Regions from separate parts of the Candidatus Clostridium eludens genome, predicted to be linked through region 2. Evidence: riboswitches for the same ligand, from Rfam matches in the RefSeq annotation. Region 2 holds a riboswitch; each other region holds the start of a gene.
The links. A riboswitch is a leader RNA that binds a small molecule or an ion and turns the genes downstream of it on or off. The one in region 2 is predicted to bind S-adenosylmethionine.
Positions count from the first base shown of each region.

Region 1 (3,285 bases), on a different contig from region 2:
GAAGAGTGGGTTGGATATAATGAATGGAAAAATCGTCTTAAAAGGGCAGTCAATATTTTTGGGAAAGGAAATGTAAATTCAGGAATTGTTGGAGGCGTTGAACTAGCAAAGCCAAATGGGTTTAAAACTGAAGACGAAGCACTTAAAAATACACTTGAAGAAGCGGAAGATCTAATGAGCAGTGGTGTATCAGTCGTATATATTGTTTGGGTTCCAAGACCGCTTTCATTTTTTGGAGATCAGAAGAATGCATCACTGGAATATTATGTAAGGTTAGCTAAAGGCCTTAATGATATTAGAACAAAATATGGATTAACAATAGATTTTGACGATTATCGCAGATGCGGGAATCATCCTAATTCTGATTTACAGAGAGTGTTATAAAGGGGTGAAGAATGAAATGGCAAACATAAATGATATAAAGAATATTATTAATAATTCAGAGACCACAAAGATACTTGCAACTGTTGGAATAAACGGCATACCTCATACCAGTGTAAAGCAGACCATCCATATTAATGAAGAAGGGAATATTGAATATGTTGAACTTTTTGAGTCGTCACAAAGTTATAGAAATATAACAGGAAGTATATGGTATGATAAAAAAGTTTCAATTGCAATATGCGGAAAAAATAAAGAAAGCTATACAATAATTGGCAGACCAGTGAAAATACTCATTACAGGGAGATATTTCGAAGAGATATATTCAGATATCCTTGAAAAATTAGGATTTGATATGGCAGCGGTTGTTATTATTGAACCCGAATCCATAGAAAATCAATCTCCAAGAGATAAGTTTGAAAAGCAGGAAAAAGATAAGCCATTCTTTAAGCATTTAGATAGAATTAAAAAGGCCTAGAAATAGATTAAGCAATGGTTTCGTTGAAGAAGCATTTATATATTTAATATAAACAATCTCTATAATGTTTATAAAATTATTGACAAATTGTAGCTTTAATGTATATAATTTATTGTAATAAAAATGAATACAATATATACTCTCTTATCAAGAGTGGTGGAGGGACTGGCCCTGTGAAGCCCGGCAACAGCTAGAAGTCTAGAAATGTGCTAAATCCTGAAGGATATTTCCTTGGAGATGAGAGGATGCTGTAGTTTTTTGGCCTCTTCTTATTGTTATGAGAAGAGGCTTTGTATTTTAATTTTACTTTGGGGAGGGTTTGAACATGGAAAATAAAAAAATAGGGGCCATATTTGGTACGATTTCAGTATTTTTAACAGCAGTAGTTTTTATTGTTTCCACTATTGTAGGAGGAAGAGGCATTATATTAAATAACATTATATGGGTTCTGGCAATTATAATTTTAGTTACAACTATTCTGACAATGTTAAAATTGAATCTTAAATCATTGTCAGATATTGACAAATCTATAAAAGAAATATCTCAGGGAGATTTAACGAAAAAAATAAAAGTACATGAAAGAAGCATATTTAGTGATTTATGCTCCAATATAAATGTATTAATTCTAAGTATGAGAGGATTTATAAATGAAACAAACATAATGACTGATAAAGTTGTAAACCACTGTGAAGATTTAAGTTCAAATGCAATGCTGGTGGAAAGTTCGGGAGAAGAGACCAGTTCCGCTATAAACAATATATCCCAGGATATGATAGAGCAGATGAATGATGTAATTACAACAGAAACGCTTATTAAAGAGTTTATAGAAGGTCATAAATCTATATCAGAAAATGGGGGATTAATTGAAAGTAATGCTTATTCTATGATGGAAGTAGTGAAACATAGTAATAAAATATGTGAAGAATTAATTAAAAAGATGAATCAGTCTTCAGACTTAAATGCAAATTTAGTATCAAAAGTAAAAAATTTATATGAAAAAGCTTTTAAAATTCAGAATATAGCAGATGCAGTAAATAATATAAGCAAAAACACTAACCTGCTTTCTCTAAATGCTTCTATAGAAGCTGCAAAGGCAAAGGAAAGCGGTTCAGGTTTTGCAGTAGTGGCAAATGAAATAAGAAAACTAGCTGCTATATCTTCTAATCAGGCCAGAGAAATACAGTGTATAATAGACGAAATTAAATCAGAAATAACAAATATATCTTCTAGTATGGATAATGAAGTGGAAATATTTAATGAAACCATAACATTTTCTAATGCCACAAAGGAAAATTTAGATAATATATATAGGGAAAGTAAAAAGTCTATAGATTCCATAGAAAGTATAAATAAAGTTATTAATATACAAAATAAGAAGATAATTGATATAAAAGATTTAATGGGACAAGTATCTGAAATATCGGAAAATACTTCTGCAGCTACCCAGCAGGTTGCTGCAGCTTCACAGGATCAAGTATCTGCCATGAAAAGTGCATTTGAATCTATTTCGAATTTATCAGATATGAATAAAAAGTTAAAAGAAGGTATTTCCTCTTTTGCTAAAGACTACAAAGTAGATGAAGAAGTATACAACAATATAGAAATGGGATTAAAAGAACTCAGGCGAATAGCACAAATTGAGGGCTTGAGTACCATGGATTATAATATTTGTACTGAAATATTAACAAAAAATATAGATAAATGTCCTTATTTTGAACTATTTGGATTAGTACAAAAGGATGGACTTAGAAAGGCTATAACCCTGGATTATAAAGAAGAAGATGTATATACTAGTTTTTTGCACAGACCTTATTTTAAACAATCAATAACAGGCAGAGAATATCAATCCCAACCGTATATATCTGTAGATACTAATAATTACTGTATAGCACTTTCAGTTCCGGTTATAGATAAGAAAGGTGAAATTGTAGGGGTGCTAATGGGAGATTTAATATTGGGATAATAAATATAAGACTTATCTCAAATACTGCCATTGATAACACCCCTATCATCAAAGCTAACTAAAATATTTATCCGCTATTTTTTCAGCTGTACGTGCTGCCAGAGCTTGTGTTGTAAGGGTGGGATTAGCCCCACCCAAACCATTATAAAGTACACTGTTATCTGCAATGAATAATCTTTTAACTTGTTTGGCTTCGCAATTTGTATCAGTAACATACCCCATACGCATAGTGCTGTGCATATGGACCAACAGGTTGTGTGTGCAGTCTGTACGTATAATTTTATTAGCGCCTGCTTTTTTAAGTATATCTGCCGCAATAGCAGCAAGCTTATTTCTTTTTTGTATGTCGTTTTTGCATGGAATATATTTGATTACAGGAATAAAACCATTTTCATCTTTTATAAGATTATCCAGCGTAACTGTATTTAGTATACTTGCCTCGTCATCAGTAAATAGTAGAATA
Region 1 is NZ_JBJHZX010000007.1:99,288-102,572, reverse strand. It holds gene ACJDU8_RS06705 (hypothetical protein) at 1-384, shown strand, start outside; gene ACJDU8_RS06700 (pyridoxamine 5'-phosphate oxidase family protein) at 401-859, shown strand; SAM riboswitch class I at 1,001-1,103, shown strand; gene ACJDU8_RS06695 (methyl-accepting chemotaxis protein) at 1,185-2,822, shown strand; gene ACJDU8_RS06690 (GMC family oxidoreductase N-terminal domain-containing protein) at 2,877-3,285, opposite strand, start outside.
Region 1: another riboswitch for S-adenosylmethionine. It lies ahead of ACJDU8_RS06695 (methyl-accepting chemotaxis protein); the one in region 2 lies ahead of ACJDU8_RS20285 (MetQ/NlpA family ABC transporter substrate-binding protein).

Region 2 (3,285 bases):
TACAGGGTGGAATATTAGCGCATCAAGCAGTGCAAACCAAAATGAAATAATAAAAATAGCGGCAGATATTTGTAAAAGAGAGAATATAAAATTAAAGAAAAATCCATCCTTTAATAGCGTGAATTTAAGTTTAGAACTAAAATTAGAGAACGTAAATATAGAAAATTTAGATAATGTAAAAGCAGAATTTGAACATAAAACAGGATGTACATTAAAATGGTGATATTTTGGGTATATTCAAATAAATAACTAGCCAGCATGCTAGTTATTTATTTTCAGATACTCTTAAAATTTACAGAGAGCATTGAATTATTTTGTCTAATAATTCTGTAAAAGATATATTTACTGCATTAGCACTTTTAGGAAAGAGGCTATTTTTAGTGAGTCCTGGTAGAGTATTCAGTTCAAGCACATAGGGAATTTTATTTTCTAGTATCATATCTACTCTAACGTATCCTTTGCACTTGAAAAGATTCCAGCACTTTCTGGATATTTCTTCAATTTCATTTTGCAGTGGTTTCTCAAATTCTACTACTATTTCATCACAGCCCCCATCTGCATATTTCGAAGTATAATCAAAGAAGTTGCCTTTAGGTTTTATAGCAAGTATTGGAAGGGTAGTTCCATTTAATATGCAGCAGGTTATTTCATCACCTGCTATATATTTTTCAATCATAACTTCTGTATCATAATTCAAAGCAAGGCGAACGGCAGCTTCTACATCTTCACTTTTTGTTATTATAGTAGTGGCTACACTTGAGCCACCACAGTTGGGTTTTACTACTACAGGGTATCCCATTTCTTCTAAGTATTTATAGTTAATATCTTCTATGGATTTAGTACATATCCAGCTGGCAGTGTTTATATTCTCAGAGCACAGTAATTTTTTACTTATGTCTTTATCCATGCAAATACCGCTGGTTAGAGGGCTGCAGCCTGAATAGGGAATATCCATAGTTTCAAAAACAGATTGAATTATACCATCTTCACCAAATTTGCCATGAAGTGCAATAAATGCAAAATCTATATCCTTCACTTTCTCCATTACATCACTTTTTTTATCTATAACAATAGGTATAATATCATATTTGTTTTTATCCATATAGTTTATTATTGATTTTCCTGAATTTAGGGAAACTTCTCTTTCAGAAGATATACCTCCCATTATGATTCCTATTTTCATATTATTAATTCCTCCAATATCAACTTTATTTTCCTATTTTTTGATTTTGGTGTAAAACCTCTTTAATATAATAATATACATTTTAATTAAAATATTAAAGAACCACACTATCAATATTTCAATTTAATAGTGGTTTTTTAGAGGAATTAATATGAATTTATTATGTTTTTGAAATGGTATTGACATTATTAAATTGTATGCTATAATTTATTCTGTAAGTTATGAATTTAATATAAGCTTTATCAAGAGTGGTGGAGGGACTGGCCCTATGAAGCCCGGCAACCAGTATTATTTTATAATACATTGGTGCTAATTCCTACAGCGTAAGCTGAAAGATAGGGGATAGTTTGAGATTTTTAGCTCGAGGTTATCCTCGGGCTTTATTATTTTTAATCTAATATCATAAGGGAGGAATAAGAAATGAAAAGAATATTAACCGCTATTTTATCATTAATAGTTATTTTTGCACTAGTTGGGTGCGGCTCACAAAAAAGTGAAGGCAGCACAAGTAAAAATGAGGACAAAACTACAATAAAGATAGGGGCATCTCCTCAGCCTCACAAAGAAATATTGGAAAAGGTTAAGCCTATACTGAAAAAGGAAGGATATGACCTGCAAATAGTTGAATTCACAGATTATGTAACTCCAAATAAAGCCTTAGAGTCAGGAGAAATAGATGCAAACTTTTTTCAACACATACCATATTTAGAAGAGTTTAATCAAAAGAATAACACAGACTTGACTTATGTTGCTAAAGTGCATATTGAACCAATGGGGGTTTATTCAAATAAGATTAAGAGTTTAAGTGAGTTAAAAGATGGAGCACAAATAGCTGTACCAAATGATGCTACAAATGAAGCCAGGGCTTTAAAGTTGTTGGCTGCTAAAGGACTCATAAAGGTAAAAGATGGAGACACCATATCAAAACTGGATATAACTGAGAACAAGAAAAACTTAAATATACAAGAGGTTGATGCACCGCAGCTTCCAAGAATTTTATCAGATGTAGATGCAGCCGTTATAAATACAAATTATGCATTAGAGGCAAATTTAAATCCAACAAAAGATGCCATTGCTATAGAATCAAAAGATTCACCTTATGCCAATATAATTGCTGTTAGAAAAGAAGATAAAGATAAACCTTATATTAAAGCTTTAGCAAAAGCTGTGAATGATCCACAAATTAAACAATTTATAAACGAAAAGTATAAGGGAAGTATAGTTCCGGCATTTTAAAAAATAAATAATTTTAACACAAAACACCTCATAGAATAAAGAATAGTACCTTTTAAGTATTTAACTGGGTATTATTCTTTATTTATTTCTTCATTTAATTGTGTAAAAATATAGTTGAGGTGAAATTTATTATGTTCTCTAATATTAAAATAGATAAAGATAGGCTTGTATATGTACAGGTAAAGGATTATATTAAAGATATGATATTAAAGGGGCTGCTTAGAAGTGATGAAAAACTGCCATCCACCAGGGAAATGGCTTCTATGTTTAATGTAAGCAGAAATACAATAATATATGCCTATGAATTTTTACAGGATGAGGGATTCGTATATATAAAAAAGGGAAAAGGTACTTTTGTATCAAATATTAAAGTGGATTTTCAGGGAAAGTGGAGTGTAAACTGGGAGAATGAAATAAACAACTATGGAAAACTTTCAGAAAAATTAGATATAATTAAACATGAGGCGAAATGGCAGAAGGGAATGATATCTTTTAAAAGTATAGCTCCTGATGAAAATCTGTTTAATGTAGGTGAGTTTAAGAGGGCATTTTTAAACAGGATGTCTATTGAGGGAGAAAAAGTACTGAATTATGGATATGCCAAAGGATACAGGCCCCTTATTCAATATTTGCTTAAATATATGGAAAATAAGGGTGTGGATATACAGGAAAAGGACATACTTATAACAAATGGTTTTACAGAAGGCTTTGATTTGATATTGTCCTGTATTACAGAGAAGGGAGACAATATAATATGTGAGAATCCAACTCACAATACTGCAATTAAGATTATGAAGTTGCACGGGCTTAATATAACAGGTGTAGATATGGAGAAGGATGGAGTAAATTTAAGCATACTTGAAAAA
Region 2 is NZ_JBJHZX010000040.1:12,952-16,236, reverse strand. It holds gene ACJDU8_RS20295 (MBL fold metallo-hydrolase) at 1-223, shown strand, start outside; gene ACJDU8_RS20290 (D-alanine--D-alanine ligase) at 293-1,183, opposite strand; SAM riboswitch class I at 1,420-1,525, shown strand; gene ACJDU8_RS20285 (MetQ/NlpA family ABC transporter substrate-binding protein) at 1,604-2,419, shown strand; gene ACJDU8_RS20280 (aminotransferase-like domain-containing protein) at 2,551-3,285, shown strand, end outside.

Region 3 (3,285 bases), on a different contig from region 2:
ATGCCTATAGAAAATGCCGCCTCCCATTGACCTTTAGGTATTGATAAAATAGCAGCCCTAATTATTTCAGAATTATACGCTCCCACGCTCAATGTAAATCCAATAATAGCTGCAGGCAGTGGATCCATTGTTATACCTACCGCTGGCAACCCGTAAAATATGATAAATAATTGAACTAATAAGGGAGTTCCCCTTATAATCCATACATAAAAACGTGCCACTAATACAAAAGGTTTAACATTTGATATACGAGCTAAAGCTGTTATTAATGCAAGAACTAACCCCAAAATAAACGATTCTAATGTAAGTGGTACAGTAAATTGAATGCCTGCTTTTAACAAAGGGAAAAAAGAATCTTGTAATATTTGTATTATTCTTATTGCTCCATCACTTATATGCATATTATCACCCTATCACTATTTGGATACATCGGAATTAAACCATTTATTAGATATTTTTAGAAAAGTTCCATCTGACTTCATATCAGCTAATGCCTTGTTTACGGCATCTACCAATTCTTTATTTCCTTTTCTAAACATAATTCCATTGGAAGCTGCATCTGGTTGTTCATCCACTACCTTCACTGCTATATCTGGTTTTTGCTTTTTTAAATCTAAAAAAGATATATTATCATTAATAGTTGCATCTGCACGTTTGGAAAGTATTAAATCAATGGACTGATTAAATCCGTCATCTTGTACAACCTCCGCATTATAAGATTTAGCAAGTTCAGCATAATTACTAGTTAATGTTTGTGCGGATTTTTTACCTTTTAAATCTTCAAACTTCTTAATATCTTCATTGTCCTTAGCAACTATAAGCGCTCCCTTTGTAACTATATACGGAGTTGAAAAATCATACTTTTTCTGACGTTCTGGCTTTATTCCAACCTCATTAACTATAATGTCAAACCTTTTAGCATCTAATCCAGCAAATATTCCATCCCATTTTGTTTCAACAAATTCAGCTTTTACACCTAAACGTTTGGCCACTTCTTCTGCTATTTCCACATCAAAACCAGTTAACTTTCCGTTTTTATCGTGAAATGTAAATGGCGAATAAGTTCCTTCAGTACCAATTTTTATTACTCCATCTTTTTTTATTTTGGATAATAAATTATTATCACTGGTTTGATTAGCTGTGGATTTATTGTCATCTTTACTAGATGCACATCCTGTAACAGCTACAGCAAATATTAATAAAACGCTAATTAATAGACCAATTTTTCTCATGGTTATACCCCCTATAAATTAATAATAATTATTTACTTTAAAATTTTTGTAATACTGCAATATGAATTTAAGTTTCATAATTTAGTTAAATTGAACCTGTTCTAAAAATTTTATAGTTCGCGGATTCTTAGGATTATCGAATACCTCCTCTGGAGTTCCTTGCTCTACTATATTTCCACTATCCATAAACATGACTCTATCTGCTGCTTCTTTAGCAAATCTCATTTCGTGAGTTACAATAATCATTGTGGTATCCCTTTCAGCAAGCTTTTTTATAACATCCAGTACTTCTCCAACCAATTCAGGATCTAAAGCAGATGTAGGTTCATCAAATAACATTATATCCGGATTCACAGCCATAGCTCTGCCTATACCAACTCTTTGCTGCTGACCGCCTGATAACTTCGATGGGTAACAATCTCTTTTATCCACCAGTCCAACCTGTCTTAATATATCCATTGCTATCTTCTCCGCTTCAATTTTATTTAATTTTTTTACTATAGTTAAATGTTCCATAATATTTTCTATTGCCGTTTTATTATTAAAGAGATTATAACTTTGAAATACCATAGATGTATGCTTCCTCAATTCATGTATTTGCTTTTTAGTTATTTGTTCAAAATCTATTTTTAATTTTCCTATTTCTATGGTACCTTTGTCTGGAGTTTCTAAATAATTTATGCATCTTAACAAAGTTGATTTTCCTGTACCAGAAGGGCCTATTATTGCAATAACCTCCCCCTTTTTTATTTCTAGGTCAATACCCTTTAAAACTGTAAGTTCACTAAACTTCTTGTATAAATTTTTAACTTTTATCATTTCATAAAACAACCTCCCTTTCAATTGGTTTAAAATAAAAAAGCTATTTTTCTTAAACAAGAAAAATAGCTTTTAACATCCCAAATTAATTTATAAAATGGCCACTTTTCTCATCTTTCAGAGTATAAAATAACTCTGCAGGAATTAACACCGATACATATTAAAATAAATGCCGGTTGTTGGGTTTCATAGGGCCAGTCCCTCCACCTCTCTTGATAAGAACCTAGTTTATTAATTTTTTAATATTTCACATTACTTGTGCTTTACACATTATACTAATTATATTCTTATGTGTCAATTATTAAATAGCAAAATCATAAACCTTTAAAATAAAATTATTTAAAAAATGTATTGACATTATATAAAAATATATTTATAATACTACGTAAATATTACTGAACATATTAAATTGATTGGTTTTTATTATATGTGAGGGTTGCTAAAATAAAATTTAATAGAATCATAGATCAAATAAGTATGTGTTGATATTTAGTTGACCAGAAAAACTGGAAGCTAAATTTTATTCTTACATTTTGTAAGAGTAAAATTTAGCTTTTTTTAATTAGTACATTGTAATTATTTTTTTTACAATACTTTTTTCAAAAACGAAAAAAGTAATTGTTAAAAATTATTACAGTACAAATAACAGATATGATATATAGAATAAAAAGTCGAAAAACAATAGATCTTCATAGTGTATTAAGTTTTTTAAAATACTTATTTCAAAAATGAAAAAAGTATTCATTAAATTCTATCAATGTAAGAGGTGTACCAGTGAGAGATAATTCCAATATACTAAAAAGTTTAAGCTTTGAAGAAAAAAAAATATTTAATTTGCTTCAGAAAAATGGACATTTATCTAAAAATGAAATTTCGTCTATGACAAATATTAAATTGACCACATTAAAGTATGTTATGGAACCTTTAGAAAAAAGCAAAATAGTAGTTGAAAGTTGTATAGGAGAATCTACAGGCGGGAGAAGGCCAATTTTGTATGATATAAACGTAAATGATTTTTATATTATAGGCATTGATATATCAATACTCTATACTCAGGTAGTTATTACAAATTTAAAAATGAAAATTTTGTATAAGGAACTATTTCATATGGATGAGTCTTGTACTCCTTGTGAAACTGTAAAAAAAATAGTAGAAATTGTCAACAGAGCTTATGCAGACCTAAACTTGAGTCATATGAAACTCTTAGGCATAGGAGTAGGATCTGTTGGACCTT
Region 3 is NZ_JBJHZX010000002.1:30,863-34,147, forward strand. It holds gene ACJDU8_RS01555 (amino acid ABC transporter permease) at 1-401, opposite strand, end outside; gene ACJDU8_RS01560 (amino acid ABC transporter substrate-binding protein) at 417-1,232, opposite strand; gene ACJDU8_RS01565 (amino acid ABC transporter ATP-binding protein) at 1,314-2,051, opposite strand; SAM riboswitch class I at 2,159-2,273, opposite strand; gene ACJDU8_RS01570 (ROK family transcriptional regulator) at 2,826-3,285, shown strand, end outside.
Region 3: another riboswitch for S-adenosylmethionine. It lies ahead of ACJDU8_RS01565 (amino acid ABC transporter ATP-binding protein); the one in region 2 lies ahead of ACJDU8_RS20285 (MetQ/NlpA family ABC transporter substrate-binding protein).